4 regions of the Paenarthrobacter sp. TAF1 genome follow, and region 1 is predicted to be linked to each of the others. Evidence: riboswitches for the same ligand, from Rfam matches in the RefSeq annotation. Region 1 holds a riboswitch; each other region holds the start of a gene.
The links. A riboswitch is a leader RNA that binds a small molecule or an ion and turns the genes downstream of it on or off. The one in region 1 is predicted to bind thiamine pyrophosphate.
Positions count from the first base shown of each region.

Region 2: another riboswitch for thiamine pyrophosphate. It lies ahead of thiD (bifunctional hydroxymethylpyrimidine kinase/phosphomethylpyrimidine kinase); the one in region 1 lies ahead of thiO (glycine oxidase ThiO).
Region 3: another riboswitch for thiamine pyrophosphate. It lies ahead of AB4Y81_RS13280 (ECF transporter S component); the one in region 1 lies ahead of thiO (glycine oxidase ThiO).
Region 4: another riboswitch for thiamine pyrophosphate. It lies ahead of thiC (phosphomethylpyrimidine synthase ThiC); the one in region 1 lies ahead of thiO (glycine oxidase ThiO).

Region 1 is NZ_JBFRDO010000004.1:316,530-324,042, reverse strand. It holds gene AB4Y81_RS07690 (alpha/beta fold hydrolase) at 206-1,018, shown strand; gene AB4Y81_RS07685 (CGNR zinc finger domain-containing protein) at 1,015-1,542, shown strand; gene thiE (thiamine phosphate synthase) at 1,660-2,346, opposite strand; TPP riboswitch at 2,374-2,493, shown strand; gene thiO (glycine oxidase ThiO) at 2,486-3,721, shown strand; gene thiS (sulfur carrier protein ThiS) at 3,718-3,954, shown strand; gene AB4Y81_RS07665 (thiazole synthase) at 3,958-4,755, shown strand; gene AB4Y81_RS07660 (4a-hydroxytetrahydrobiopterin dehydratase) at 4,802-5,146, shown strand; gene AB4Y81_RS07655 (membrane protein) at 5,196-5,498, opposite strand; gene AB4Y81_RS07650 (DUF3107 domain-containing protein) at 5,535-5,759, opposite strand; gene AB4Y81_RS07645 (TetR/AcrR family transcriptional regulator) at 5,810-6,544, opposite strand; gene moeB (molybdopterin-synthase adenylyltransferase MoeB) at 6,551-7,513, shown strand, end outside.
Region 2 is NZ_JBFRDO010000001.1:356,560-364,072, reverse strand. It holds gene AB4Y81_RS01665 (Rne/Rng family ribonuclease) at 1-1,880, shown strand, start outside; TPP riboswitch at 1,967-2,065, shown strand; gene thiD (bifunctional hydroxymethylpyrimidine kinase/phosphomethylpyrimidine kinase) at 2,056-3,591, shown strand; gene rplU (50S ribosomal protein L21) at 3,962-4,270, shown strand; gene rpmA (50S ribosomal protein L27) at 4,333-4,596, shown strand; gene obgE (GTPase ObgE) at 4,733-6,319, shown strand; gene proB (glutamate 5-kinase) at 6,309-7,490, shown strand; gene AB4Y81_RS01635 (glutamate-5-semialdehyde dehydrogenase) at 7,487-7,513, shown strand, end outside.
Region 3 is NZ_JBFRDO010000009.1:42,697-50,209, forward strand. It holds gene AB4Y81_RS13260 (penicillin acylase family protein) at 1-1,531, shown strand, start outside; gene AB4Y81_RS13265 (GNAT family N-acetyltransferase) at 1,561-2,160, shown strand; gene AB4Y81_RS13270 (energy-coupling factor transporter transmembrane component T family protein) at 2,157-2,951, opposite strand; gene AB4Y81_RS13275 (ABC transporter ATP-binding protein) at 2,948-4,519, opposite strand; gene AB4Y81_RS13280 (ECF transporter S component) at 4,519-5,139, opposite strand; TPP riboswitch at 5,216-5,352, opposite strand; gene AB4Y81_RS13285 (NUDIX hydrolase) at 5,578-6,255, shown strand; gene AB4Y81_RS13290 (DUF4235 domain-containing protein) at 6,282-6,530, shown strand; gene mnhG (monovalent cation/H(+) antiporter subunit G) at 6,623-7,012, opposite strand; gene AB4Y81_RS13300 (monovalent cation/H+ antiporter complex subunit F) at 7,002-7,280, opposite strand; gene AB4Y81_RS13305 (Na+/H+ antiporter subunit E) at 7,277-7,513, opposite strand, start outside.
Region 4 is NZ_JBFRDO010000018.1:15,402-22,914, reverse strand. It holds gene ffh (signal recognition particle protein) at 1-1,135, shown strand, start outside; gene AB4Y81_RS18300 (alpha/beta fold hydrolase) at 1,200-1,922, shown strand; gene thiC (phosphomethylpyrimidine synthase ThiC) at 1,905-3,764, opposite strand; TPP riboswitch at 3,760-3,867, opposite strand; gene AB4Y81_RS18290 (amidohydrolase family protein) at 3,952-5,034, shown strand; gene AB4Y81_RS18285 (VOC family protein) at 5,127-5,999, shown strand; gene AB4Y81_RS18280 (hypothetical protein) at 6,123-6,560, shown strand; gene rpsP (30S ribosomal protein S16) at 6,798-7,220, shown strand; gene AB4Y81_RS18270 (RNA-binding protein) at 7,222-7,464, shown strand.

The DNA.
Region 1 (7,513 bases):
GAAACCGGCAGATAGTCTTGGACGCTTCCGGCTCCAAGCGACGCTGTCAGTGCGGCGGATGGCCAGCTGTTGCTGGCCATTAGCTTCTTGGCGGCCCGGGGAGGCAGGCGGTGGGGCGGTCGACGGCAGCCATCAACACCCCCGTAGCCCATTTGGGCCTGTTACCGTCTAAGGTATAAAGACGGTAACAAGGAAGGGGCAAGCTATGAGCGATTGGTCGCTACCCGAGCGGTTCGACGTCGGCGACGGTACGGTGCGATGGAACTCGGTCGGCGAGGGCCCGGCTCTCGTTCTGATGCACGGCACACCCTTCTCGTCGTACATCTGGCGAGACATCGCCCCGGTGCTTGCTCGTGATCACCGGGTCTACGTCTGGGACATGCTCGGATTCGGACAGTCGACCCGCACCGCGCCGGATGTGAGCCTCCGGCAGCAGGCGACGATCTTCGTCGAACTCCTCGAGCACTGGGGGGTCTCAGCGCCTCGGGTCGTGGCGCACGACGTCGGCGGCGCGGTCGCGCTGCGGGCGACGCTCCTGCACGACGTGAACTTCGAGTCGCTCACGCTCATCGATGCCGCGACGGTGAGTGGTTGGGGCGCCGGCGGGTTCTTCCAAACCGTCCACCAGCACCCCGAGGCCTTCGAGGCGCTCCCCGACTGGGCTAGCGCTGCCCTGATCGACGCCAAGATCCGGTCCGGCAGTCACGTGGGTCTGCGTGCAGACGCCCTGGCTTCGTACACGGGCCAGTGGGCGGGTGCGGAAGGGGCACGGGCGTTCTACCGGCAGTACACCCAAGGCGGCGAGGAGAACACCGACGAGCTACAGGATCGACTCCGGCTGTTGGACATCCCGATCCACGTGGTCTGGGGCTCGGAAGATGCGTGGCTGGGTGTCGACTACGCCCATCGGCTCGTCACGGCACTTCCGGATCACGCGCGGTTCTCGATCATCGAGGGAGCCGGGCACATGGTGCCGGAGGATCGGCCCGGCGAACTCCTCAGTCTGCTGAGCGCGTGAACGCCGTGCAGTCCGCCGTGCCCGAGGAGCTGCGTGTCGTCGTGGAGTTTTGCAACAGCGCCACACTGCTGCACGGCACCGACGCGCTGGCGACCATCCGTGACGGGCGGGAGTGGCTGGTCCGGCATGGATGGGGCGGCGAGCCCACGCTCGAGCATCTCATCTCGTTGCGCGACGCCCGCGAGGTCATGCGCGCGTTCCTGGCCGACCGTACCGACACGGCAGCGCGATCCGCCCTGAACCAGCTCGCTCAGGAGCACTGGGCAGGCCCCCACGTCGACGACGACGGGCGGCTCGCGCTGACCCCGTCGGCCGGCCTGCCGGTCTCGCCGGCGGGAGCAGCGGTCGGGGCGCTCCTGCTCCACGGCTTGACCGGCTCGGGGCAGCGGCTCAGGACCTGCGCGTCGGAAGCGTGCAGGTGGGTGTTCTACGACAGTTCACGGTCCAGGACCCGGACCTGGTGCGACATGAACACGTGCGGGGCGCGGAGCAAGATGCGCCAGTACCGRGATCGGCTCACCTGAATCTGATCCGATCCGGTGGGTGGGCTGCGGCATCTGCAAGCCCCGACTCACCCCTGTCGCCACAACCTGCCGATACCCCGACGGTCTGCGTGCCTGGGACTGTTGTGTGGAGAACCGTTACGCGGCGGCGTCCAGGGCTTCGAGCAGCGACTTGGCTGCCGCCGTCGGATCTTCCGCCTCGGTAATGGCGCGAACGACGACGATACGGCTGGCGCCCGCAGCGAGCACCTGCTCGACGTTGCCGAGATCGATTCCGCCGATCGCAAACCACGGCACCTCCACGGCGCCGCCGGTGGTCTCCTCCGCGCGCCTGATCGCTTCCGCGGCATATGTGACCAGGCCGGTTCCCACCGCTTCGCGGCCGGGTTTGGTGGGGGTCGCCCAGACGGGACCAACGCAGAAATAGTCCAGCCCAGGCTCGCCCGGCGAAGCCGTGATCGCGGCATTTACCTGCTCAGGCGTATGGGTGGAGAGACCAATCGAAGCGGGGCGGGGAAGGAACGTGCGGGCAATCTCCAGCGGGAGGTCCTTCTGGCCCACATGGAACACCGGAGCCCCGGAAACACTGGCAATATCGGCCCGGTCGTTGACCGCCCAGAGCCGCCCGTGCCGTTCTGCGACGCCACGCAGGATCGCCAGCAATTCCAATTCCTCGGCGGCTTCGATCGTCTTGTCACGGAGTTGGATGATGTCCACCCCGCCCTGGAACGCGGCGTCGGCAAAGTCTTCAAAATCGCCTTGGCGCTTGCGCGCATCAGTGCACAGGTAGAGGCGGGCGCTGGCGAGGGCAGAGTGCTGGGTCATGGAATCCACAGTAGTTCCTCTAAACTGGGCACGTACTGCGGGAGCCGTGACGTACGTCTTTATGACCGTCCGGCTGAGAGGGCTTCAGAGCCGACCGCTTGACCTGATCCGGCTAGTACCGGCGTAGGGAAGGAAACAGATGGAAGAAGCCATTCACGCGGATGTTGCCGTTATCGGCGGAGGCGTCATCGGACTGGGCATCGCCCACCAGGCCCGGAAGCTGGGCCGCTCCGTAGCACTCATCGATCCGGCGCCCGCCACCGGTGCGACATTTGCTGCTGCCGGAATGTTGGCGCCCGTGAGCGAGCTGCACTACCAGGAAGAAGACCTCCTGGAGCTCATGCTCGAGTCATCCCGGTTGTGGCCCTCGTTTGCCGGCGGCCCTCACCGGCCTGTGGAAGCTACCGGATACCGCACGACGCCGACCCTCGCCGTGGGTGCCGATGCCGCCGACCGCCGCGCGCTCGCAGACCTTCGCACTGTCCAGCTCGCGGCGGGCCTGGGGGTCGAACCGTTGCCGTTGCGGACCGCCAGGGAACGCGAACCGCTCCTTAGCCCGCAAATTTCCTGTGCCTTTGATATCCCCGCCGATCACCAGGTGGATCCCCGGAAGCTGGCGGAGTGCCTCATGGCAGGGCTGGCCGCGCATTCATCCGGCGATGGCACGTGGGTAGGCGGCGCCAGGGAAGGATTTGCCGTTGCAGAGTCCGCGCACGGCCTGTTGTGGGACGGGGACCAGGTAGCCGGAGTGGAGCTCGAATCCGGCAAATCCGTCATGGCCGGCGAAACCGTGGTGGCCAACGGGCTGGGCGCCCCCGCGCTCGCCGGCCTTCCTGAGGGTCTTGAACTTCCGGTCAGGCCGGTCTACGGGGACATCCTCAGGCTTCGGGTCCCCGCGCACCTCCAACCGCTGCTCACTGCCACTGTCCGTGGCATGGTCCGCGGGGTGCCCGTTTACATCGTTCCCAGGGACGACGGAACCGTAGTCATCGGAGCTACCCAACGGGAGGACGGCTTGTCGGCGGCCTCCAACGCAGTCTCTGCCGGCGGGGTTTACCAGCTCCTTCGGGACGCCCAGGTACTGGTTCCCGCGGTGGCCGAACTTGAACTCCTGGAAGCAACTGCGCGCGCCAGGCCAGGGACTCCGGATAACGCTCCGTTGCTGGGCCGCGTAGCCGGTTCAAGCGGGGACATCGCAGGCCTGGTGGTGGCCACCGGGTTCTTCCGGCATGGCGTCCTCCTGACCCCCGTGGCCGCCATGATCGTGGGGGAGCTGCTCACCGGTTCCCCTGATCCCCGCTGGTCCATCTTCCGGCCCGACCGTTTCAGTGCAACCGCGCGTCGCTCTCAACTCCACAGCAAGGAAACAGTATGAACATCAAACTCAACGGCGCCGTCCACCAGGTGCCCGCCGACGCCTCCGTCAGCACGCTCGTCACGGCCGTCACCGGCCGCGTACTCGACCACCGTGGACAGGCGGCCGACGGCGGGAAGCTGGGTGTCGCCGTCGCCCGCAATTCCGAGGTGGTGCCGCGCAGCCAGTGGGCAGCTACTCCGCTGGCCGACGGCGATGAACTCGAACTCGTTACCGCAGTACAGGGAGGCTGAACCATGACCACAGCAAGCACCGAAATCCGTACTGACGCCTTGGTGATCGACGGCGTCGAATTCGGGTCCCGCCTGATCATGGGAACGGGAGGTGCGCCGAGCCTGGACGGGCTCGGAGCCGCGCTCCTGGCATCCGGAACCGAGCTCACCACCGTGGCCATGCGACGCTATTCGCCGGCCGAAACCGGTTCGCTGTTCCAGCTGCTGGTGGACAACAACATCCGGGTCCTCCCGAACACCGCAGGCTGTTTCACGGCGAAGGACGCCGTGATGACGGCGGAACTGGCACGCGAGGCGCTGGAGACCGACTGGGTCAAGCTGGAAGTCATCGCTGACGAGCACACGCTGCTCCCTGACGCTGTTGAACTGGTGGACGCCACCGAGCAATTGGTGAACCGCGGCTTCAAAGTGTTCGCCTACACCAACGACGATCCCGTGCTTGCCCTCCGCCTCGAGAACCTCGGCGCCACGGCAGTCATGCCGCTGGGCTCGCCCATCGGGACCGGCCTGGGCATCCTGAACCCGCACAACATCGAACTCATCGTGTCCCGGGCCTCCGTGCCGGTGGTGCTGGACGCCGGGATCGGAACAGCTTCCGACGCCGCACTTGCCATGGAACTGGGCTGTGACGCGGTCCTGCTGGCGACCGCCGTGACCCGCGCGCAGAACCCTGTGCAGATGGGCCAAGCCTTCAAACACGCCGTCATCGCCGGTAGGCTGGCCAGACAGGCAGGCCGGATTCCGCGTCGTGAGCACGCCTTGGCGTCCTCGGCCATGGAAGGCCGGGCGGAGTTCCTCTGAAGCCGGGTTCCTCCCGGGCCGGGTTCCCCGCAACGAAGGAGCAACCATGGTTAACAGGAAAGAACCGGTGCCCCCGGCAGCGGTCGAAGCCGCGCTCAAGGACCTCCCGGGTTGGAAGCTCCAAAACGGCCTCGTAACCGTTTACAAGACGTCGACGGCGGTCGAGGCTTTGGCCCTCATCGCGGCCATTGGACAGGTCGCCGAAGAGCAGAATCACCATCCGGATCTTGACTGGCGGTACAACAGGGTCTTCCTGCGTTACGTGTCCCATGACGCCGGCGGACAGGTAACCCAACGCGACCTTGCTGCTGCCGCCTCCGTAAGTGAGGCAGCATCGGCCACGGGTGCCCCCGCTGAGCCGGGTCGCTATCCGGGCGCCGAGGGCCCTTAAACAGCAGTGACCATCACCCGTGGGTGATGGTCACTGCTGTTTTTCGAGCCTAGAGCCGCAAGGCCTTGGTCAGCGCCTCAGTATCATGCTTGGTGCGGGTCCGTCCCAGATAGACCACAATGCCCGCTGCCGCTGCACTTCCGAGCACGATTGGCAGGACCCAGGGGATCCACGTCGCCCCCGGCTGGTAGCCCAGTCCGGCACTGATGAAAGCAATCCAGCTCAGGGTGCCAACAGCGGCCGCAATGCCTGCGGGCAATGCAATCCCGTACCTGCTGTGCCGCTTATCGGTGGCCCACACGATGAAACCGGCAGCAACGGTGGCCAGAACCACGATGACAAGTGAAAGCATGAGACTCCTTAGCGGACGAAGGCGGGACGGTGAACGCTAGAGGGCGCCGAAGCCGACCCGGCGGACTTCCTCGGCGCCGATTTCCACGTATCCCAGCACGTTGCCCGGAACGATGACCTGGCGGCCCTTCTCATCGGTCAGCCGCAGTTCCGAGCCCTTGGACACGGCCTCGGCCACGATCTTGGCTACGGCGTCAGCGTCCAGGGCGGATTCGAGCACAATTTCACGGCCAACGTTCTGAATGCCGATCTTTACTTCCACAGCAAGGCCTCCAAGCCAATCAAGTGTTAAGTCAGTCCTCTATTTGTAGCCTAGGACTCTTTGGGGAATCGACTGATTCCGCGCCAAGCTAAACGATAGATCAGATCGCTGGCGACATCGAGGTCCAGGTTTCCGTCCGTTTCAAGCCAATAACGGGCGCTGACCTGGGCCATTCCTGCCAGGCCGCGGCCCAGGAGCTGGGCTTCGAGGGGCGGGAGTTTGGTGTCCTCGGCAATGACATGGGCGACGGCGTCGGCGAACGTCTTGTTGAACGTCTCCAGACGGGAGCTGACATCGGGATCGTTGATGAGGTCGGACTCAAACACAAGGCGGTGCGCTTGGTCGTCGTCCGCAATGAACCTGTAATAGGCGCGCATGACGGCCTTGACGCGCTCCTTGTTGTCCGTGGTGGAGTTCAGTGCACCGAGCATCAAATCCGTCAGGGTTGCCAGATGGCTGTCCAGGAGCGCCATGTACAGCTCGCGTTTGGACGGGAAGTGCTGGTAGAGCACCGGCTTGCTGACGTGCGCAGTTTCTGCGATCTCGTCCATTGCCGCGCCGTGGAAGCCGTTGGAGACGAAGACTTCCAAGGCGGCGTTCAGCAACTGTGCCCGGCGTTCGTCACGCGGCAACCTTGGTGAACGAGGTGAACCGGTCCGTTCCTGCTTTGCGGGTGCCCCATCGTTTGCCCGTGTGCCGTCAGCCACAGTCTGCCGCCTTTCCTTTGCAGTTATGACCACTCTACCGGTGGGTAATATGACCGGGCGGCATCGGCAGGCATACATTGGGGTATGGCCTCAATTGTTGCTGCCCACTCCGCTGCGCCCACCGTCCTGCCGCCCCTTGTCGAACCGGCCGCCGAGCTCTCGCCGGCCGAGGTTGAGCGGTACTCACGGCATCTCATCATTCCGGAAATCGGAGCCGTGGGCCAACGCAGGCTCAAGAATGCGAAGGTTCTTGTCATTGGCGCAGGAGGCCTTGGCTCGCCCGCCCTGCTTTACCTGGCCGCCGCCGGCGTGGGAACGCTGGGGATCGTCGACGACGACGACGTCGACCTCAGCAACCTCCAGCGCCAGGTCATCCACGGAGTCAAGGATGTAGGCACCCCCAAGATCGAATCAGCCCGCCGTGCAATCGCGGAGCTGAACCCCCTGGTCAACGTGGTCCTTCACAACATCCGTCTGGACTCCTCCAACGCATTGGACCTCTTCGCGCAGTACGACCTCATCCTTGACGGCGCGGACAACTTCGCAACCCGGTACCTGGTCAATGACGCTGCTGCGATCCTTGGCAAGCCCTACGTGTGGGGTTCCATCTTCCGTTTCGATGGCCAGGTCAGCGTTTTCTGGGCCCAGCACGGACCCAGCTACAGGGATCTTTACCCCGAGGCGCCTCCGGCAGGCTCCGTGCCGTCCTGCGGCGAGGGCGGCGTGTTCGGCATGCTGTGCGCGGCGGTCGGCTCGCTCATGGTGACAGAAGCCGTGAAGCTGATTACCGGCGTCGGACGTTCCTTGCTTGGCAGGGTGGCGCTGTTCGACGCCCTTGGCGGCAGCTGGCGCGAGATCAAGGTGTCCAAGGACCCGGAAGCCGAGCCCATCACGGAACTGACCGACTACGAGGCATTCTGTGGTGTGACACCCGCTGCCGCCACGGACCAGGACCACACCGTGACCGCGACCGAACTTGCCCGGATGCTGGCCGAGCGCGAAGCGGGGGAGCGGGACTTTGAGCTCGTCGACGTCCGTGAATCCGGA
Region 2 (7,513 bases), on a different contig from region 1:
CAGTGAACCTGGAGGGCCAGCCGCGCCGGATCGAGAATGCGCTGAAGTCCGGCGACTCCGTCCTGGTCCAGGTGACCAAGGATCCGGTGGGTCACAAGGGTGCCCGCCTCACAAGCCAGATCTCACTTCCGGGCCGCTACCTTGTGTACGTGCCGGGTGGATCCATGACCGGCATCTCCCGCAAGCTGCCCGACGTCGAACGCAACCGCCTCAAGCGGATCCTGAAGGACCGCCTGCCGGAAAACGCCGGAGTCATCGTCCGTACGGCCGCTGAAGGTGCCTCGGAAGAAGAACTGACCCACGACATCAACCGTTTGCGCGCGCAGTGGGAAGGTATCGAAGGGCAAGCTTCCTCCACCAAGGTGCTGGCACCGGAACTGCTTTACGGCGAACCGGACCTCACCATCAAGGTTGTCCGTGACGTCTTCAACGAGGACTTCTCCAAGCTGATCGTCTCCGGTGACGACGCCTGGGACACCATCGAGGCCTATGTAACCTATGTTGCCCCCGACCTCGTGGGCCGCCTTGAAAAATGGACCAAGGATCAAGACATCTTCGCTGCCTGGCGCATCGATGAGCAGATCCACAAGGCCCTGGAGCGCAAGGTCTTCCTGCCATCCGGTGGCTCGCTGGTCATTGACCGCACCGAGGCCATGACGGTGGTGGACGTCAACACCGGGAAGTTCACCGGCAGTGGTGGAAACCTGGAAGAGACAGTTACCAAGAACAACCTTGAAGCTGCCGAGGAAGTCGTTCGCCAGCTTCGCCTGCGTGACATCGGCGGCATCATCGTCATCGACTTCATCGACATGGTCCTGGAATCCAACCGCGACCTCGTTCTCCGCCGCATGGTGGAGTGCCTGGGCCGTGACCGTACCAAGCACCAGGTTGCTGAAGTAACGTCACTGGGCCTTGTCCAGATGACCCGCAAGCGCATGGGCACCGGTCTCCTTGAAGTCTTCGGTGAGCAGTGCGAGCACTGCGCAGGCCGCGGTGTCGTGACGCATGACGAGCCCGTGGAGCACCGCCGCGCCAACACCGTGGCAGCCGAGCAGCACCGTCCGCACACCGAGGCACAGCAGTCCACAGCCCGCACCGAGCGCAAGCGTCGCCGCGGCAAGGGCGGCGCCCAGGGAACGGTCGAAGCGCCGGCCCAGGTCCATTCGACGCCGTCCGCCCCTGTTGCGGCACCTGCAGCACACCCGGAAGCCCAGGACCCTGCCCGTCAGGCAAAGGCCGAAGCAACCCGGGCTGCACTGGCGACGATTGCAGCGGCCGCGCATGCCGCCCACCTTCACGATGACGAGCTCCACAAGGCAGAGGAGCAAACCCGGGCGGCCGGGGAGCATGGTCCCGACGCCGGTTCAGTCTCCGCTGCCCCGACGGCCCAGGAAGCCGCGGCACACGACGCCGCTGTCCGCGAAGGCCGGGCCACTCCAGTGCTGCGTTTTGGCGGCGAAGAGGTTGCCTTGCCTTTCGTTGAACACCACGATGAGCCGCAGGCAGCCCAGCCGGCCATGAGCCTGGACCGTCTGGCCGAAGCTTTCTCGCACCTTGGCGCGGCACCGTCGCCTGAGGACCAGAAAGCCAAGGAAGCTGTCGAAGCCCCGAAGGCTGCGGACACCCCGACGACTGAAGCTCCGGCTCCGGCCGCAGACGAAGCCCCCTCAGCATCGCGGGGTCGTCGTAGCCGCCGGAACCGCAGTGCAAGCAGGGCCCAAGGCGCGGCCAACGAGACCAGTGTTGAGCACCACGACGTGACCGCTACGGCCGCGAAGGGATCGGCGCACGAGTCCAAGGCGCCTGCGGAGCCGGTCAGGAAAGCGGCCCCGGACGAACCCATCATCCTGGGCGTCGGCGTACCGGCCTCCGAACTCTAACCGTTTGTGACCGCACCAAGGCCCCGCAGTTCCGCTACCAGCGGCAATTGCGGGGCCTTTTGCTGTCTGCCGGTGCGCTAGGCTGGGGGACTGACACGGGGTGCCAGGCGATGGGCCAGGCTGAGATCCAAACCCGTTGAACCTGTCCGGTTAGCACCGGCGAAGGGATGTCCTCATGGCCGCATTGTCATCTTCCGCTGTTTATCCGCTGGCGGAGGACCGCAGACGAACCCCCCGGGTACTGAGCATCGCGGGCTCCGACCCGTCCGGAGGAGCCGGAATCCAGGCTGATTTGAAGAGCATCGCCGCCCACGGTGGATATGGCATGGCGGCCATTACGGCTTTGACGGCCCAGAACACCCTGGGTGTCAGCGGTGTGCACGGACCACCCGTGGAGTTCCTGCGCCAGCAACTGGACGCCGTCAGTACCGATATCGTCATCGACGCCGTGAAGATCGGGATGCTCGGCGACGCGGCTGTTATTGACGAGGTGCGCAGTTGGCTCGAATCGGTGCGCCCCGCCGTCGTGGTTCTTGATCCCGTGATGGTGGCCACCAGCGGTGACCGCCTGCTAGACGAATCCGCAGGGGAGGCCCTTCGTTCCCTGCTTCCATTGGCGGACCTGATCACGCCGAACCTGCCCGAGCTTGCCATATTGCTGGGGGAAACCGAGGCTGCTGATTGGGCATCGGCATTGGAGCAGGGCAAGCGACTGGCAGCTGAGTGCGGAAACACGGTCTTGGTCAAGGGCGGTCATCTGGCCGGCTCGGAATGCCCCGATGCCTTGATCAACACCAGCGGGCTGTTGCGGCAGGACGTCATCGAAGTGGCAGGTCCAAGGATTGAGACCCGGAACAGCCATGGCACTGGATGCTCGTTGTCGTCCGCCTTGGCTACCGTCCAGGCGCGCACGGGCGACTGGGAGGCCTCACTGCGCGAAGCGAAACCGTGGCTGCTCCAGGCCCTGAGGAGCGCAGGGGAGCTGGAAGTGGGCCAGGGCAACGGGCCTGTGGACCACTTCCACCACCACCGCGTCCTCCAGCCTGGCGGATTTGCCGCCACTTTGTGGAAGGAAGCCATCCCGGAGCTTGAAAAAATCCACGGCCTCAACTTCATCCAGGAACTGCAGTCGGGGCATTTGCCGGAGCCGGCATTCAGCTACTACCTTGCGCAGGACGCCATCTATCTCAATGGCTATTCCAGGGTCCTTGCCCGTGCAGGCGCGTTGGCGCCCACCGAGGAAGAACAGCTGTTCTGGGCCAAGAGCTCACGGCAGTGCCTGGAAGTTGAATCGGAACTGCACAGGAACTGGTTGAGCTCCCGTAAGGCTTCGGGCGTCACCGGACCGGTCACCAAAGCCTATGTGGACCATCTGCTGGCAACGTCGGCATCCGGCAGCTATGCGGTGGTCCTCGCGGCGATCCTGCCCTGCTACTGGTTGTATGCGGAAGTGGGTCAAAAGCTCCACGCCGCGTTCGTCGATGCCGGGGCCTCCGGCGGGCATCCCTATGCGGACTGGCTGCGGACGTACGCCGACGAGGACTTTGCCTCCGCCACAAGGATGGCGATCAACTTCACAGACGCGGCGGCCGTTGCCGCTTCCGGGCGTGAACGTGCGGAGATGCTTGAGGCTTTCAGGCAGTCCTGCCGCTACGAGACGGCGTTCTTTGATGCTCCGCGGCTCTACGCCCAGGGTGGCCCGGCCTGTTGAATCGGGACTGAACCGGGATGAAAAGCATGGCTTGTCCCGCGCGTCGCGGGCGTGATCACGTTAATCGCCGCCAAACCCTGTAGGCTGTATGGGCACGGTGCCGGGAGAGTCCGTTACACCTCGTGATGCAAGTCACGGGGTAGCCTCCGGTCCCGGCCTCATTTGCAGCTGAGGGTCAAACTAGCGTAATCTTGATCTTCGGTGCTTACGCCAACACTTGGGTTATGCCCCTTGGAATTGTTCATGGGATGACTCGCGGACTTCGAACAGAAGTCCACGGCGTTGAGGCACAGCGCGAACCAAGCCTGATTCCGGTGACAGGTTCCGCACGCAAATTTAGTTATAAACGTCGAGAGAAGTGAGTACCCAAGTGGTGTACGCGATTGTCCGCGCAGGCGGCCGCCAAGAAAAAGTTTCCGTTGGAGACTACGTAACGCTTAACCGCGTCCCCGGTGGAGCCGGTAGCACGCTTGAGCTGCCCGCCTTGCTCCTGGTTGACGGCGACAAGGTCACCTCCGCAGCAGCGGAACTGGCCAACGTCAAGGTTACGGCTGAGATCCTCGAAGACCTCCGTGGTCCGAAGATCGTCATCCAGAAGTTCAAGAACAAGACCGGCTACCGGAAGCGTCAGGGTCACCGTCAGGAACTGACCAAGATCAAGATCACCAGCATCGCGTAACTTTCGTTACCCGCTGTTCAGGTTTTTCAGTTTCCCCAGAAATTTAGAGGCAGGCATTTCACATGGCACACAAAAAAGGCGCGAGTTCCACTCGCAACGGTCGTGACTCCAACGCACAGTACCTGGGCGTCAAGCGCTTCGGTGGTCAGGTAGTCTCCGCCGGCGAAATCATCGTTCGCCAGCGCGGCACCCACTTCCACCCGGGTGCAGGCGTCGGTCGCGGTGGCGACGACACACTGTTCGCCCTGCAGGCCGGTGCGGTTGAGTTTGGTACTCGCCGCGGCCGTCGCGTAGTGAACATCGTTGCTGCTGCAGCTGCAGAGTAACAACAAGTTCTGAACCGGTGGAGCGGGCCAAGCGGCCCGCTCCACCGTTCTTTTAACCGCATTACAATCGACTAGGGCGCCCTCAGGCGCGCTGGTTTTTGCAACAGCGCTGGCAACAGCAATAGAGGAGATCCACGTGGCGAGCTTTGTAGACCGGGTAGTCCTGCACGTATCCGGCGGAACCGGCGGCCACGGCTGTGTCTCCGTTAAGCGGGAAAAGTTCAAGCCGCTCGGCGGTCCCGACGGCGGCAACGGCGGCAACGGCGGCGACGTCATCCTCCGCGTGTCAGCCCAGACCACCACCTTGCTTGATTACCACCACGCACCCCACAGGCACGCCACCAATGGTGGCCCCGGCATGGGCGACTGGCGTGGAGGCAAGAACGGCGAGACCCTGATTCTTCCGGTCCCTGACGGCACCGTGGTCAAGACCAAGGACGGCGAAGTCCTGGCAGACCTGGTGGGCGAGGGTACTGAATACATTGCGGCCGCCGGCGGCCAGGGTGGCCTCGGCAACGCTTCCCTTTCTTCGCAAAAGCGACGCGCCCCGGGCTTTGCGCTCCTCGGCATCGAAGGCGAATCCAGTGACATCGTCCTGGAACTGAAGTCCATTGCCGATATTGCCTTGGTCGGCTTCCCCTCCGCGGGCAAGTCCAGTTTGATTGCTGCCATGTCCGCTGCCCGGCCGAAGATCGCCGACTACCCGTTCACCACCCTCATCCCCAACCTGGGCGTGGTCCAGGCAGGAGACGTCCGCTTCACCATTGCCGACGTTCCGGGCCTCATCGAAGGCGCCAGCGAGGGCAAGGGCCTTGGTCATAACTTCCTCCGCCACGTGGAGCGCTGTGCTGCCCTGGTCCACGTCCTTGACTGCGGAACCCTGGAATCGGACCGCGATCCGCTCTCCGACCTCGCCATCATTGAGGCCGAACTGGAGAAGTACGCCGTCGATATGAGCTATGCCGGCGTTGACGGTGAAGTTGTCCCGTTGAACGAGCGCCCCAAGCTGGTAGTCCTGAACAAGGTCGACCTTCCCGACGGCAAGGATATGGCCGAGTTCGTGCGTCCCGACCTGGAGGCGCGGGGCTACCGTGTCTTCGAAGTGTCGGCAACCAGCCACGAAGGCTTGCGCCAGCTCGGCTTTGCCATGGCGGAAATCGTCAAGGCTGCGCGCGACGCCGTCCAGGCTGCACCCCCCAAGGTGGCTCCGCCGGTCCTTCGCCCGCGCGCCGTCAACGAGTCCGGTTTCAAGATCCGTCGTGAAGAGAAGAACCTCGAGCCGCTGTTCCGCGTACTGGGCGAAAAGCCCGTGCGCTGGGTCAAGCAGACCGACTTCACGAACGAGGAAGCCATCGGCTACCTTGCAGACCGCCTCGCCAAGCTTGGTGTTGAGACGGAACTGTTCAAGGTTGGCGCCAAGCCCGGCGATACCGTCGTCATTGGCGAGGATGACGGCGTCGTCTTCGACTGGGAGCCCACCATGATGGCCGGTGCCGAACTTTTGGCAACTCCGCGAGGCACCGATATCCGTGTTGCTGACATCGGTGACCGTCCCACGCGTTCGCAGAAGCGCGAGGAGCAGATCGAGCGCCGCGAGGCCAAGGCTGCTGCGCGCGCCGAACTCGAAGCCGAGCGCAAGGCGGGCATCTGGACAGAGTCCGTCAGCGGGCGCCGCGCCCAGACGGTGAGGGAAAGCACCCTGGATTCCGGTGATGACGACTAGGACCATTGACGTTTCCGGGGACGCTGCCGGACTGGAGCGCCAGGGGATAGCCACCGCCAAACGGATCGTGGTCAAGGTGGGTTCATCCTCCCTGACCAGCATCAAGGGTGGCATCTCCGAGAAGTCCTTGACGCAACTCGTCAACGCACTCGCCGGAAAGCGAAATGTCGGAACCGAGATTATCCTCGTTTCTTCGGGCGCCATTGCGGCCGGGCTGGCACCGTTGGGCCTGGCAAAGCGGCCCAAGGATCTTGCCACCCAGCAGGCGGCAGCAAGTGTTGGCCAGGGTCTCCTGATGGCCCGCTACACGCAGGCGTTCAATGCACACGGGGTAACTGTGAGCCAGGTCCTGCTGACCGCCGATGACCTCATGCGCCGGACCCAGCACACCAATGCCTTCCGGGCCTTGGACCGGCTGCTGAATCTTGGCGTGGTGCCGGTGGTCAATGAGAACGACACCGTGGCAACCCATGAAATCCGTTTTGGCGACAACGACCGCTTGGCTGCCTTGGTGGCGCACTTGGTCCGCGCCGATGCGCTGGTGCTGCTGTCCGACGTCGACGCCGTTTATGACGGTCCGCCGTCCCAAGGCGCCCGGCGCATCCCGCTGGTGCGCGGACCCCAGGACCTGGAGGACGTCACCATCGGCAAGGCCGGCAAGGCCGGTGTCGGAACGGGCGGCATGATGACCAAGGTCGAGGCCGCGTCGATTGCCGCAAGTTCCGGGATACATGCTTTGGTCACCTCCACGGCCAATGCCGCAGCGGCACTGGCGGGGGAGGACGTGGGAACCTGGTTCGCCGTGAACGGCACCCGCAAACCCGTCCGCCTCTTGTGGCTCGCGCACCTGGCGACGGTGCAGGGACGTTTGGTGCTCGACGACGGCGCCGTCAAGGCTGTGCGCGACAGGCACCGCTCATTGCTTCCCGCCGGCATCTCGGAGGTCGGGGGCGAATTCGAAGCTGGTGATCCGGTGGAGATGGTGGCATTGGACGGAAGCATCGTGGCCCGTGGCTTGGTGAACTACTCGTCGGAGGAACTTCCCCGCATGCTGGGCCGCACTACCCAGGAGCTTGGTCAGTCGCTGGGACGGGGCTATGACCGCGAAGTTGTTCATGTTGACGATCTGGTGCTTCTGCGCGGGCCGCGCTCATCTAAACTGGGTGCATGACTGAAGCGCTGACCCCTGACGCC
Region 3 (7,513 bases), on a different contig from region 1:
GATCGCCGGAGACCCGCACCGCCTTATGGAACTGCCCGGCGTGTACCAGCAGGTGCGGCTGGCCTGCCCCGAATTCGACGTCGCAGGCTTCGCGTTCCCCGGAGTGCCAGGGCTGCCGCACTTCGCCCACACAGGCCATGCCGCCTGGGCCGTCACGAATGCGATGGCCGACTACCAGGACCTCTTTCTGGAAGAACTCCGCCGGATCACCGACAGCAATGGCGAACGCATCGAGGCGCACGGAGCGGAAGGTTGGGAACCCGCCGTCGTCAGTACCGAGACCATCAGCGTCCGCGGTGGCGACGCGGTGACCGTTGAGGTGATCGAGACTGCCCGCGGCCCCGTCATTTCGGAAATGCCCGACGGCGGTGCGCTGAGCCTGCGTTTTCCCGCGCGGGTTGAGGGGCGGCTGGGTTTTGAGGCCCTCCTGCCGCTGTTGAGGAGCCGGAGCGTCGCTGACGTTGAAGCTGCATTCGATGCATGGGTGGAGCCCGTCAACAGTGTGGTGGCGGCGGATTCATCCGGGGCCGTGAGGCATTTCGTCGCCGGACTGGTTCCGCAGCGCAACCCGGCGAACCGTCGGCTGCCCACACCGGCCTTGTCACCACGCCATGCCTGGGAAGGACCTTATGTTGCGCTGCCCCGCACCGAGGTCCGGCAGTTTGCCGTCAGCGCGAACGATCGGGCAGCCGGTGGTGGGGACGCCGTGGCCATGGAGTTCGCCCCCTCATACCGGGCGCTGCGCATCCAACAATTGCTGGAGTCCGCGCCGGCAGGGACGCTGTCCGGCGACACCATGCAGGGAATCCATACCGACACGTTGCTCGGTCCGTGGCCGTTCTTCCGGAAGATCCTGGCTGCACTGGAGACAACCGGGCTGTCCGACGAGGCTAGGAAACTACGATCACAGCTGTTGGCGTGGGATGGCCGGATGGACGCCGGCAGCCATCCCGCGGCCGTTTTCGCTGCCTGGCGCAGTGCATTGGTCCAGCGCCTCGGACGGCATGCCGCTCTTGCTCCCCTGAACACCCCGAGCGGCTATTCCCCCTTGTTTGGCCCGTGGTTGTCCGTGGCATCGCGCATCGGCTTCGCACTGGAGACCCTGCTGGCCCGCGGCTCCGAACTTGGCATCGCCGTCTCCGTGGAGGCAGCGGCGGCGTTGGAAGCCACGGCATTGGAAGAAGCATTGCTGGACGGCGGGTCCTGGGGTGACCGGCACACGCTGCTGGCAATCCATGTGCTCCCCGAAACCCTTGCCGCTGCGGCGCCCACAGCCGCCCTCAGTGGAGACACCGGCTGCGTGCTGAGCACCGAAAGCCTCCCTGGAGTGGACGACCGAAGCTTCCGCGGACCTGTGGCCCGTTACGTCTGGGACCTGGACTGCCGGGAGAACAGCCGGTGGATTGTGCCTTTCGGCGCCGCCGGATCGCCCGGCCACAGCCACTTCGCGGACCAGCTCCCGCTCTGGAGCGAAGGCCGGATGGTCCCTGTAACCACGGACTGGTCCGCCCTGGCCAAAGACCCGAACTGACACCAGACACCCGCCTACCGAAGGAACACATGAGCACCGCCACCCAGGACTTCTCTGTCCGCACCACCGCCTACTCCGAGAACCTCGAAGGCTGGGGTGAATTGCGCCTTGTCCCGCTGGTCCCCAGCGAAGACATCGGGCTCATCTTCGAATGGGTCAAGCAACCCCGCGCCAGGTTCTGGGGCATGACGGAGAAGTCCCAAGAGGAAGTGCTGGAAATCTACGGATTCCTTGACTCACTGGACACGCACCACGCTTTCCTGGCCCTCCTCGACGGCGAGCCCCTGGCCCTGTTCCAGACATACGAACCACTGCACGATCCCGTGGGCGAGGCCTACCCCGCCCGCGAGGCGGACATCGGGATGCATCTGCTGCTGGCACCGGCAACGCGCCCCATTCCGCACTTCACCCCCAGGCTCGGCACCTCCCTTATCAGGTACATGTTCTCGCTCCCGGGCAAGGACCGGATCATCGTGGAGCCAGACTCACGCAACGCCAAAGCCCTGCGCCGGCTTGAAGCGACGTGCTTCGAACTCGGCCCGATCATCCAGCTCGAGGAGAAGGAGGCCCAGCTCGGCTTCCTCACCCGCGCAGATTTCGACGAAATCCAGGAGCTACCGGCCCGCTAACGCCACACGAAGCTCCACGTTCCGGCGCCCAAAGCCGTGAGGACGGCGCCTCCGGCTATGGCCACGCCGCCAAGTACCACCCAGACGTCCATCAGCGAGTACGTGGACTCACGCGCCCACGTCCGTTGTCCCCCGCCGAAACCGCGGGCTTCCATGGTCACGGCCAACCGCGAAGCCCGCCGGACGGCCTGGACCAGCAGCCCGAAGCTCTGTCCGAGCGTCGCTTTGAGGCGCTGGATCGGGCTTCCCTGCGAGCCGACACCGCGGGCGCGCCGGGCCATGCCGATGGTCTGCCACTCCTCCGCCATGAGGCCCACCAGCCGCATGGCGGCAAGGGAACCGAGGACAAATCGGTGCGGCAGCTTTGCCTTCTGGGCCAGTGCGTCCGCCAGGTCCGTCGGGTCGGTGCAGGACATCAGCAGGATCGCGGGGAGGGCGATCGCCAAACCGCGCAGCATGAAGCCGAGCCCCAGCTCAAGGGAACCTTCGCTGATGGACCAGAGTCCGACGTCGAGCAGTACTGCGCCGCTGTCAGCGGCGACAATCGCGGTACTCCAGCCCCCTATCGCCGCCGCGATGATCAGCGGCCAGGCGCGCTGCCAGAGAAGGCGGAGGGTGAGGCCGGCCAAGGGGAAGAGGGCCAGTTCCGCGAGGAGAGCCGTGGACGCGGAAACCCAGTCGATGGACAGGGCCAGCACCAGGGAGATAAGGAAGACGGCCACGAACTTCGCCAACGGGTTTGCCCGGGTCAGGAGTGCGTGGTTGCCGCGCAGGTTCAGGGCGTCCCTCATACCGCACCCGCTTCCTGGGGGGCCGTCTCACCTTGGGACACCGGCCCGAGCCGCAGTTCCGTCCCGCCCAGTACGGCACTGAATTCCTGGTCGTGGGTCACGGAAACCACGGCGGTACCGGCGTCCAGCAACTCCGAGAGGAACGAGGCCAGTTCGGCCCAGGTATTGGCGTCCTGTCCGAAGGTGGGCTCATCGAGGACGAGTACCTTCGGGTGCGCCGCCAACACCGTAGCCACTGAAAGCCTGCGTTTCTCACCGCCGGACAGGGTGTAGGGATTGGCATCCACCAGATGGGAGAGCCTCAGCCGCTCCACCAATTCGTCCACGCGTTCCCCGCCGTGGCCCAGGTGCCTGGGACCGAACATGAGCTCATCCAGGACCTTGCCCGTGACGAACTGGTGCTCCGGTTCCTGGAAGACCGTGCCGATCCTGGAGATGAGCTGATCGGCCTTCCATTTGTACGGGTCGATGCCCGCCCCCTCCGAAAGGTCGACGCCGGCGCTCACCATGCCGTCCACCGGCGCCAGAAGGCCGGCCAACGTCAGCGCAAAAGTGGACTTCCCGGCACCATTGGGCCCGGTAATGGTCAACGCCTGGCCAGCACGGACCTGGGCGGTGATGTCCCTCTGCACCGGAACCGGAGGGATGGTTCGGAAGCGCTTCCGCCTGGGCTTTTCCCGGGACACGGCCAGGTCCTGTGCTGCGAGGAGGAGTTCGTTTGTCCCGGACGTCCGGGCACGCGCCCTTGTGGCGGGAACGTAGCCGGGAACCCACACGCCCGCCGTCATCAGCATGGAGCGCGCCTGGGTGAGGACCTGCTCCGGCGGACCATCCAGGAGGACTCCCGGGGTGCCTGATTGCGGGCCTGCGGTACCGGGTTGCAGGACCACGATCCTGTCCACCAGGTCCTTCCACACGGACACCCTGTGCTCCACCACCACCAGCGTGGCGCCGGTCTTGTCCAGGCAGCGGGCCACGGCGTCGCGGACCTCGAGGACCCCTGCAGGATCGAGGTTGGCCGTGGGTTCGTCCAACAGGATCAAGCCTGGCCGCATCGCCAAAATGCCGGCCAGCGCGAGGCGCTGCTTCTGTCCCCCGGAAAGTGCCGCCGTCGGGTGGTCCAATGCCAAACCGCCGCCTGATGCGGTACGCAAGCCGACGTCGTCGAGCGCTTCATGCACCCGGGACCAGATCTCCTCGCGCGGCACGGCAAGGTTCTCGGCGCCGAAGGCGACGTCGTCGCCCACCCGGGAGAGAACCACCTGCGTTTCGGGATCCTGCTGCATCAGCCCGGCGCGGCCACGCTGCTCGCGGGGGGTAACGCCGTCGATCAGCAGCGAACCGGTCTCGTCAGAGTCGTCTTCCTCGTCCCCCAGCACCCCGGCGAGGGCGTGCAGGAGCGTGGACTTGCCGGCCCCCGAAGGGCCCAGCAACAGGACGCGTTCCCCCGGTTCAATGCGGAGGTCAAGGCCCTGGATGGCAGGCTGGGCCCGGCCGGCATGCCGCCATCCCCACCCCTCGGCGGAGATGGCGGCAGGCCGGACCGTGCCGCTGTGTGTGGCAGGCATCAGTTGAAGACTGGCTCCGAAGCGGCCTTCCGCGACGCGAAGGAACTCAGGACACCCGTCGTGGCCAGACCGCGGGTGGCGATCCAGGACAGTCCGCCGGCGATCACTGCACCGGAGATGGTGGTGAAGGTGATGTATGTCAGCTTGTCGATGGCCTCGTAGGCGATATTCCAGCCCCAGGGCAGGAACGAATCGTTCAGGCCACAGAAGAGGCCCGCGCCTGCGCCCGCGAGGAGTGCCGTGGGCAGGTTGAACTTCTTGTAGCGGAACGCGGCGAAGATGAGCTCGGCGCCAAGGCCTTGGAGGATGCCGGAGATGAGCACCGTGGTGCCGTACTGCGAACCCATGATGAGCTCACCCGTGGCTGCGACGGCCTCGCAGAAAAGAGCTGCGCCGGGCTTTCGGATAATGAGCATGCCCAGGACTGCGGGGATCATCCAGCCACCGGCGATCAGGCCGGTAAGGGGCGGGTACGCCGCATTCATGGGGATGGATACCAGTGCCGCGCCCTGGGACCAGGCCCAGAAGATCACGCCGCCGGCGATGGCGATGAGGGCCGCCACCACGATGTCTACAACACGCCAGCTATAACTGGTCTTCTTCACGTTTACCGTGGTCATTTTTCTGCCTCCTGAGGTTACAGGAGGGGAAAGTGCTCCCCGGAATCCGCCTGGCTTGCGCCGTCCGGCTCCGGACACTCTGAGAAGCTCGACTCCCTTGCGCCGGTACTAACCGGATCAGGTTCGAGGGTCTGCGGCTGTCCGCACTCTCAGCGCCCTCGCGTCTCCTGCATCGCTGCAAGGTCCGACGGCGGCGCTCCCCTGTCGTTATCAAATCTGCCCTGATGGGCGGGTTCAGTTTACACCTCCGCGTACGGCCGGCTCTGGGCCGCGGTCACAATCCTGTTGCGAGGCCCACTCTGCACCCTATCCCCGCGCCTAAACACGCACACCAGGCCCCACAACAAACGAGGGTGCGTTGCGAGGCCCACTCTGCGCCCTATCCCCACGCCTAAACACGCACAGCAGGCCCCACAACGCACCTGCAAGAATGGCCTGATGACGGATCTTCCAGGCTCCCACGCACCCGTGGCCGAGCCACGCCTCGCTGCCAGCGTGATTCTGCTCCGCGACGCCCCCTCGGGGCTAGAGGCATTTGTCCAGCACAGAGTCAGCACCATGGACTTCGCGGCAGGAATGGTGGTCTTTCCGGGCGGCCGGGTGGACGCTGTGGATCAGTCCGGCTGGGACTACCCCGGGGAACTGCTGCGCAGCCATGCGTTGTCCTGGGCGCAGAGTTCGATTTCCGCGGACACAGCGTTGGCGGAGAGGAACGCGGGAATGGTGCTCACGGCAGCAATCCGCGAAGTCCAGGAAGAAGCCGGGCTGGCCATCGAGCCCGGAGAGCTGCGACCCTGGGCCAACTGGATCACGCCCATAGACATGCCCAAGCGCTTCGACACCTACTTCTATGTGGCCAAGCCGGCACCGGAAGCGCAGCCCCGGCATCAAACCACGGAGGCTTGGCAGTCGCTGTGGATGCCGGTGTCCGGAGTCCTGGAAGCGGAAGCCGCAGGGCAGTTGAAGCTGATGCCACCCACCTACTATCTGCTGAAGGAAATCGCTGTCCTCGATTCCGTAGAGGCAGTGTGGTCCGCCGAGCACCCGGTCGTCCCGGTTCTGGCTCCGGTCGGGTCCTTGGCAGCGTTTCTCAAGGAGCGGGAAAACCGCGGGTAGCCGTGCCGTGCAGCTAGGCTGGTGGCATGAACCTCTTTTTCAAGCTGCTGGGCGCCGGGGTAAGCCTCGGTGCAGGCTTTGTCGGTACCAAACTCGTCAACAAAGGCTGGGAAAAGGCCACGGGCAACAAGCCGCCCACAGGCAACGATGACATGGAGACGAGCCTCCGCTCGGCTCTGACCTTCGCGCTGATTTCCGCTTTCGTGAGCACGCTGATCCAGGTCCTTGCCAGCCGCGGCACCCAGCGGGCGATTGCCCGCTTCGCGAAGTCGTAGGACATCGTCTAAGCATCACCCAACAAGCAACGCGGGGTCACTTATGGCCCATCCCCATGGGGGTAATGGGCCATAAGTGACCCCGCGTTGCTTTAAGGTTCGGAGGGCTCCTGGCCGGCGGCGGCCCTTTGGACCACGGCTTCGAGTTCGTCCTTGGTGAGCTTCTCGCGGTGCCCGTGTTTGGTCCGGTACGCGGAGCGCCCCACCATGTGGGCGGACACCGGCGCGGTGAGAAGTTGGAAAATCCACGCCACCAGCAGGACGGGCCACACCCACCAAGTACGCATCTGCAGGCCGATCGCTGCGAGCATCAGGAACAAGCCCAACACCTGCGGCTTGGTGGCTGCGTGCATGCGGCTCATGAGGTCCGGGAACCTCAGCAAGCCGATCGCGGCACCCAGGGACATCAGCGCGCCCACTATGAGGAACACTGCGGTCACCATGTCGATGACCAAGTCCACTCCGGTGGCGTCAGGACTCATTGCTTTGCTCCCTTCGCTCGGCCACGAACCGGGCAACCGTCACGGAGCCGATGAAACCGATCACCGCGAGGGCCACCAGCAGCATCAGGTTGTTGAGGTGTTGGTTCACGGCCATGTCGATGGCGAGGGCAGCACCAAGGATGGCCAGCAGGACATCGGAAGCAAGGACGCGGTCAAGCAAAGATGGGCCAATCGCGATGCGCACGATCGCACCTGCAGCGGCGAGGCTGAGGATCACCGCCGTGGCCACCAGAACAAATTCCTTCACAGCGTTGCCCCTTCCATGCCGGGCCGGGCTTCTGCCTTCAGGGCCTCGACTTCTTCCCGCGTTCCCATGATGCGGATCAGCCCTGCCTCAATGTTCTGCGTCTCCCGGCGGATCTTGTCGATGTCCGCTTCTTCGTAGATGTTCAGCGCGTGCAAATAGAGCGTGGAGGTGGAGCGGTCCACCTCCACCACCAGCGAGCCGGGGATCAGCGAGATGACATGCCCTGTAGCCGT
Region 4 (7,513 bases), on a different contig from region 1:
AGTTGGCCAGCGCGCCGGTGTCCCGGTGTTCGCCCCGCACCCGGGTGCCACCTCCGAACTTGAGCACCCCGCCGGTGACCCGGTTGCGGTAGCCAAGGCCGGCGTCGAGGAAGCCCGCCAGAAGCTTCACGACGTCGTGATCGTGGACACCGCCGGCCGCCTCGGCGTGGACGCCGAGATGATGGACCAGGCCCGTCGCATCCGCCAGGCGATCATTCCCAACGAAGTCCTTTTTGTCATCGACTCCATGATCGGCCAGGACGCCGTCAACACGGCGATGGCGTTCGATGAAGGCGTCAACTTCACCGGCATCGTGCTTTCGAAGCTCGACGGCGACGCCCGCGGTGGTGCCGCACTTTCCGTTGCGTCGGTCACCGGTAAGCCGGTCATGTTCGCGTCAACGGGCGAAGGCCTTGACGATTTCGAACTCTTCCACCCGGACCGGATGGCTTCCCGCATCCTGGACATGGGTGACGTACTTACCCTGATCGAACAGGCTGAGAAGGCGTGGGACAAGGACGAAGCAGCCCGGATGGCGAAGAAATTCGCCGACCAGGAAGACTTCACCCTTGACGACTTCCTGGCCCAGATGCAGCAGATCCGCAACATGGGCTCCATGAAGAAGATGCTCATGATGATGCCGGGTGCGCAGAACATCCGCCAGCAGCTTGAGAACTTCGACGAAAAAGAGATCGACCGCGTCGAAGCGATCGTCCGTTCCATGACCCCGCACGAGCGTGTGGCTCCCAAGATCATCAACGGCTCACGCCGCGCCCGTATCGCCAAGGGTTCAGGTGTCCATGTTTCCGAGGTCAACGGTCTGCTGGAGCGTTTCGCCCAGGCCCAGAAGATGATGAAGAAGCTGGCCCAGGGCGGCGGCATGCCGGGCATGCCCGGAATGCCCGGCCTCGGTGGTCCCGGTGGAGGACGAAAGAACGGGAAGAACGCGCCCAAGAAGAAGGCACGGTCGGGCAACCCGGCCAAGGCTGCCCAGGAGCTGCGTGACGCAGAGGCCAAGCGGGCCAATGCGGCCTCGGCGGCTCCCACAGGCGCGGCCTTCGGCCAGGGCGCAGCGGACTTCGACCCGTCCTCGCTCAACCTTCCCAAGGGTTTCGACAAGTTCCTCGGTAAATAACCGTGCCGACATCCCGGCCCCGCGTCGGAGCCGGGATGTCAGAGCCGTCGAATAGGCTGAACCAATGCATAAGCAGCGCGTAGTCTTCCTTCACGGCCTGGGCAGTTTTGGTGCTGCGGCCTGGCCGAAGCAGCACGGCATGGCGCTTGGCTATGATGCACTTTTTCTCCGGAGGCACGGTTTTGATCCGGTCGCGGAACCGGCGGAATCCAACGTCGCTGCCGACGTCGCCATCGTGATTGGTGCCTTGGCTGATTCAGGGGGCGGCCACGTCGTAGCGCACGAGCAAGGCGCGATCTCCGCCATGTTAGCGGCCGTTGAGCGCCCTGATCTTGTGCATTCGCTTTCCTTGGTGGAGCCCGCCTGTTTGTCCCTGACTGCTGAGCTTCCCGCTACCGCTTCATATCGGGCGCTGATGGAACCGCTGTTTGAGGTGCGGGGCCAGCTCAACGACGCCGATTACCAGCGTGAGTATTTCCTCCGCGCGTTTTCCGCCGAAACGGGAGGGCTCGACTCTCCCGAGGCCCGGCGTTCTGCCCGCAGGCTCCGGCTCCAAGCTCCGCCGTGGGAAGCTCCACTGCACATTGTTCCTGGTGTTCCCACCCTGGTTCTTACGGGTGGTTGGGAGCCGCTGTACGAGGAAATCGCCGCGTACCTCCAGGAGACCGGTGCCCTCCGCCGTGTGGCAGCAGGCGGGCACCGGCCCCAGGACTCACCCGACGGCGATCACATCATCCGTTCGTTCGTCGCAGAGGTGCGACGGGCCAGGTCAGTTCAGGCTTCCTGACTGCGTGGTCCCATCGATCGGCTCCGGCGTCCGTGCGGAGGCCACCTGGAGCTCCGGCAGATAGACCTTTCCACCGGAGGCGAGGAACTCCGCACTTTTTTCCCGCATCCCGCTGTACATTCCTGCGATCGCCGCTTGGGATTCTGCTGAACCGTATTCGTCGCGGATGTCCTGGCTGATGCGCATCGAACAGAACTTGGGCCCGCACATTGAGCAGAAGTGCGCCGTTTTGGCGGGTTCCGCCGGCAGCGTTTCATCGTGGAACGACTCGGCCGTCACAGGATCGAGGGACAGGGCAAACTGGTCCCTCCACCGGAATTCGAAGCGCGCCTTGGAAAGTGCGTCGTCGCGCTCATGTGCGCCGGGGTGCCCCTTGGCAAGGTCCGCCGCGTGCGCCGCGATCTTATACGTGATCACCCCTGTTTTGACATCGTCTTTGTTGGGTAGGCCCAGGTGTTCCTTGGGCGTGACGTAGCAGAGCATGGCCGTGCCGTAGCGGGCGATCTCCGTGGCACCGATGGCTGAGGTGATGTGGTCGTAGCCGGGGGCGACGTCGGTGACCAGCGGACCCAGGGTGTAGAACGGTGCCCCTTTGCAGAGTTCCTGCTGCCGTTCCACATTTTCGCGGACCAGGTGGAACGGGATATGCCCGGGACCTTCCACCATCACCTGCACGTCGAATTCCCAGGCGCGCTGTGTGAGTTCGGCCAGGGTGTCCAGTTCCGCGAATTGTGCGGCGTCGTTGGCGTCAGCGGTAGCGCCGGGACGCAGGCCGTCGCCGAGGGAAAACGCGACGTCGTACTTGGCAAAAATTTCGCACAACTCGTCGAAGTGCGTGTACAGGAAGTTCTCCTGGTGGTGGGCCAGGCACCACCCCGCCATGATGGACCCGCCACGGGAAACTATGCCTGTCACGCGGTTGGCGGTCAGCGGTACGTACCTGAGCAGTACACCGGCATGGATCGTCATGTAGTCCACGCCTTGCTCGCACTGTTCGATCACTGTGTCACGGAAGATTTCCCACGTGAGCTTGTTGGCTTCTCCATTGACCTTTTCCAGCGCCTGGTAGATGGGAACGGTGCCGATCGGAACAGGGGAGTTGCGGATCAGCCACTCGCGGGTGGTGTGGATGTCGTCGCCGGTTGACAGGTCCATGACGGTGTCCGCGCCCCACTGCGTAGCCCACTGAAGCTTGTCCACTTCTTCGGCAATTGAACTGGTGACGGCCGAATTGCCGATGTTGGCGTTGATCTTCACCAGGAAGGCCTTGCCGATAATCATGGGCTCGGATTCGGGGTGGTTGATGTTGTTGGGAATGATCGCGCGGCCGGCGGCGACTTCGCTGCGGACCAGTTCGACATCGCAATTCTCGCGCAGCGCCACGAAGCGCATCTCAGGCGTCACCAGGCCTTGCCGTGCGTAGTGCATCTGGGTGACGGTCTTACCCTCGACGGCGCGGCGTGGCACCGGTTGCGCGCCCTTCCACTCGGCTGAGGCGGCCCCGCGGCGAACAGCCGACTTGCCGTCGTCGAGCAGGTTCCGTTCGCGGCCGGAATAGGCCTCAGTGTCGCCGCGGGACTCGATCCATGCGGCCCGGAACGGTTCCAAGCCCACGACGGGATCGCTGCCCGGGCCTGCCGTCCGGTACACCTGCAGTGGTGCGTTGGCTTGGCCATTGGGGGAGGGCTCCAGCGCGATTTCCGTGACGGGGACGCGGATTCCGGCGTCATGGTCTTCAAGCCATGCCAGCGAATGGGACCTCAGGGACTGCGTAACAGGCTCGTTTTGGGCAGGGCTGGACTCGTTTTGGGCAGGGCTGTGCTGTGTTTTGGTGGTGCTCAAAGGATTACTCACTTCCTTCGCCGGCATTACCCGGACAGGTTCAACGGTCGCAGGCTGCCTCAGCCCGATCTCAGCCCCTGCAAGGGCCCCCGTGTGGTCGTAGACGAAGCTACCACAGCTGGCAGGGGGCGCCCAGTCACATCAGTCCGCCGAAGCCTGCCGCCCCGCTGCGGATTAGGCTTTTGCCATGGCCAACATCATTGAATTCAGCGGACCCGTGCTCGTGGCGGCAGATGACGTGCGCCAAGGAATGTGGTCTGTTGGGGGAGCGCTGACGTTTGAAAAGCCGTCGTCCCCTCCCGACAAGGTACTGGACGGTTGGGTCCTGCCGGGTTTCGTGGATGCCCACTGCCATATCGGATTGGGCGCCGGTGGGGCCGTGGACGACGCCACCACCCTCGCGCAGGCCCAGGCCGACCTCGCTTCGGGAACCCTGCTGATCCGCGACTGCGGATCTCCCAGCGACACACGTTGGGTGCAGCAGCGTACGGACTTGCCCCGCCTTATCAGGTCCGGCCGCCACATCGCCCGAAGCCGTCGGTACCTGCGCGGATTGGGCCATGAGATTGAACCGGAACAGCTGGTGGAGACCGTCCGTAAGGAGGCCCGCGACGGCGACGGTTGGGTGAAGCTCGTGGGCGACTGGATCGACCGTGGCATTGGCGACTTGGCGCCCTCTTTTCCGGCAAAGCTGGTCAGGGACGCCATAGCTGCCGCCCACGAGGAAGGTGCCAGGGTCACGGCGCACTGCTTTGCCGAGGACACAATCGACGACATGCTGGATGCCAACATCGACTGCATCGAACATGCCACTGGCCTTCTGCCCCGGCACATCCCACGGCTGGTGGAGCAGTCAGTGCCGATCGTTCCCACGTTGGTGAACATTGCGACCTTTCCGGAGATCGCCGCCCAGGCGGCGCCAAAGTTCCCCGGGTACGCGGACCACATGACGCGGTTGTGGGAGCGCCGGCGTGAGCGGGTCCTTGAGGCTTTCGAGGCCGGGGTGGCGATCTACGCGGGAACGGATGCGGGCAGCGTGATCAAGCACGGCCGCATCGCGGACGAAATGCATGAACTGCACGACGCCGGCCTGCCGCCCGCCGCGGTCCTGGATGCCGCTGCGTGGGGCGCCCGCAAGTGGCTGGGAGCCGACGCCATCAGCGAAGGCGCCAGTGCCGACGTCGTTCTCTGCCATGACGATCCCCGGCACGACCTACGGACGGTATCCGGGCTCAAGCACGTGGTCCTTCGCGGTGAACTCATGGGATGAGCGTCAAATGGTTGGGAATAAATTGAAGCTTCAAGTAATTTAGAGAAGTAGAACCTGCCGAAAGGCGGACACTTCAACACCGGGAGCTTCACATGTCCACATCATCCGCACAGGACCTTCTTCCTGCCGACCTCGCCATGGGCACTGTCATGCTCAAGGTCGGCGACATGAAAGTCATGAGTGACTACTACCAGCGTGCTTTGGGCCTTGTGGTCGTGGCCGAACAGGACGGCGGCCTCTACCTGGGCCGGGCAGGCAAGCCCGTGGTTCACCTGGCGCCGGCTTCGGGGCTCCAGATTCCGGGGCGGGGTGAAGCCGGGTTGTTCCACACCGCCATGCTGTTCCAGGATCAGCCCTCACTGGCGGCCACCATCGCCACCGCTGCCGGATACGAACCCCGGGCGTTCGTGGGCAGCGCAGACCACCTGGTCAGCGAAGCGTTCTACTTCACCGACCCGGAAGGCAACGGTATCGAGCTTTACTACGACAAGCCCCGTGAAACCTGGCAGTGGGACGGCAAGAACGTCGTCATGGACAACGTGGCCCTCCCGCCGCAACGTTTCCTTCAGCAGCACCTGAGCGAAGAAGCCGTCACTGGCCAGCATCAGGCAGCGGCCGGTGTCGGGCACGTCCACCTTCAGGTAGGTGACGTCGCCACCGCCCAGGACTTCTACGTCGGGACCCTGGGCTTCGAGCGGACCGCGGGCTGGCACGGCCAAGCACTGTTCGTATCTGCCGGCGGCTATCACCACCACATGGCCATGAATGTCTGGAACAGCCGGGGTGCCGGCCCCCGCAAGGACACTCTTGGGCTGGGGGAAGTGTTGATCGAGGTTCCATCCAGCGAGGATGTCGGGGCCTTGGCGGACCGTTTGCGCGTTGCCGGGGTGCAGAACCATCACACCGGCGCTGAACTGCAGTTCGAAGATCCATGGCGGAACAAGCTGCGGGTGGCTGTTCGCTAGGCAGCATCCCGCCGGAGTGCCCGTCGGTGCCCCATGCTGCACTAGGCTGGGCAGTGACGGTTCGGGACCCTGGCGGGCCTGCGCCGGTCGTCCCGTCAGCACGAAGGATTGAGAGTACTCTCCATGGGCTTTGCCGAAATTTTTGTAGCCACCCACGATGAAGCACTCAAGCGGGCGGCAGCCCTGGGTAAAGGTGCCGATGCCGCAGGCCCTGCAGTCCGCATCAACGGCATAACGGACTTCGAGGTGGAACAACTGGGCGACCTCGCCGGCCAGGCCGTCCATGCCGCAGGCGCTGACTACGAACTCGCGCTGGTGGACGTCACCAGTGACGCGCTGCTTGGCGTTCCCGAAGCGATGGTGAGGGCCTTGGCCGAATTGCTCACGTATGAGAGCGAAGGTGAAGCCAATGTCCTGGATGACGTTGCTTCCGCCTGGGCGGAACAAGAAGACATGCCGTTCGACGCCGCCCAGTCCCGGCAGTACGTTCAGCAACTTGCCGCTCTGGCCACGGACGTGGAAAAAACGGAGCGCGCCGGGCTTTACGTCTGGTCCGAATAGCCACCTCTCCGGCTGGGTCCGGGCACTGACCGGGCCTTGGTGTGACCAAGAACTCACCGACCCGGAGGGCTTGAGTCGTAATCTACCCGGGCATCTGGCACAATAGACAGGTACTCGATCGGTGCGGCCCCTCTCTCCGTGCTCGTATCTTGTCCTTCGAACCGTCTAGTATGGCCCGCCCCACGGGTGCAAAACGTCGGGTTCAACCCCGTTTCAGAAACAGGAGTGACCACAAAAGTGGCCGTAAAGATTCGCCTTAAGCGCTTCGGTAAGATGCGCGCACCGTACTACCGCATTGTCGTCATGGATGCCCGCGCCAAGCGCGATGGCCGTGCCATTGAAGAAATCGGCAAGTACCACCCCACCGAAGAGCCGTCGTACATCGAGGTCGCTTCCGAGCGCGCCCAGTACTGGCTTTCCGTTGGCGCCCAGCCGACTGAGCAGGTTGCTGCGATCCTCAAGATCACCGGTGACTGGCAGAAGTTCAAGGGCCTCCCGGGCCAGGAAGGCACCCTGAAGACGAAAGCTCCCAAGGAAGCTTTCGTAGCACCGGAGAAGGGTTCCGTCATCATCCCGGAAGCCATCACCAAGAAGGCCAAGAAGGACGACGCTGCCGAGGCTCCGGCCGAGGCTGAAGCAGAGACCACCGAGGCTGAGTAAGTTGCTGGCAGAAGCGCTCGAGCACTTGGTTCGTGGGATCGTTGACAGCCCTGAGGATGTCAAGGTCAGTGCCAAGAACAACCGCCGCGGGGAATCCCTTGAGGTGCGCGTTCACCAGGAGGACCTCGGACGGGTGATCGGCCGTCAAGGACGGACCGCACGCGCACTGCGCACTGTGGTTGCCGCCTTGGCTGGTGGCGAGCAGGTCAGGGTCGACGTCGTCGACACCGACCGCCGCCGGTAACGCGCTCAGCACTGCTTGTCTTAGATCCGGCCCCTTCACCGAATATGGT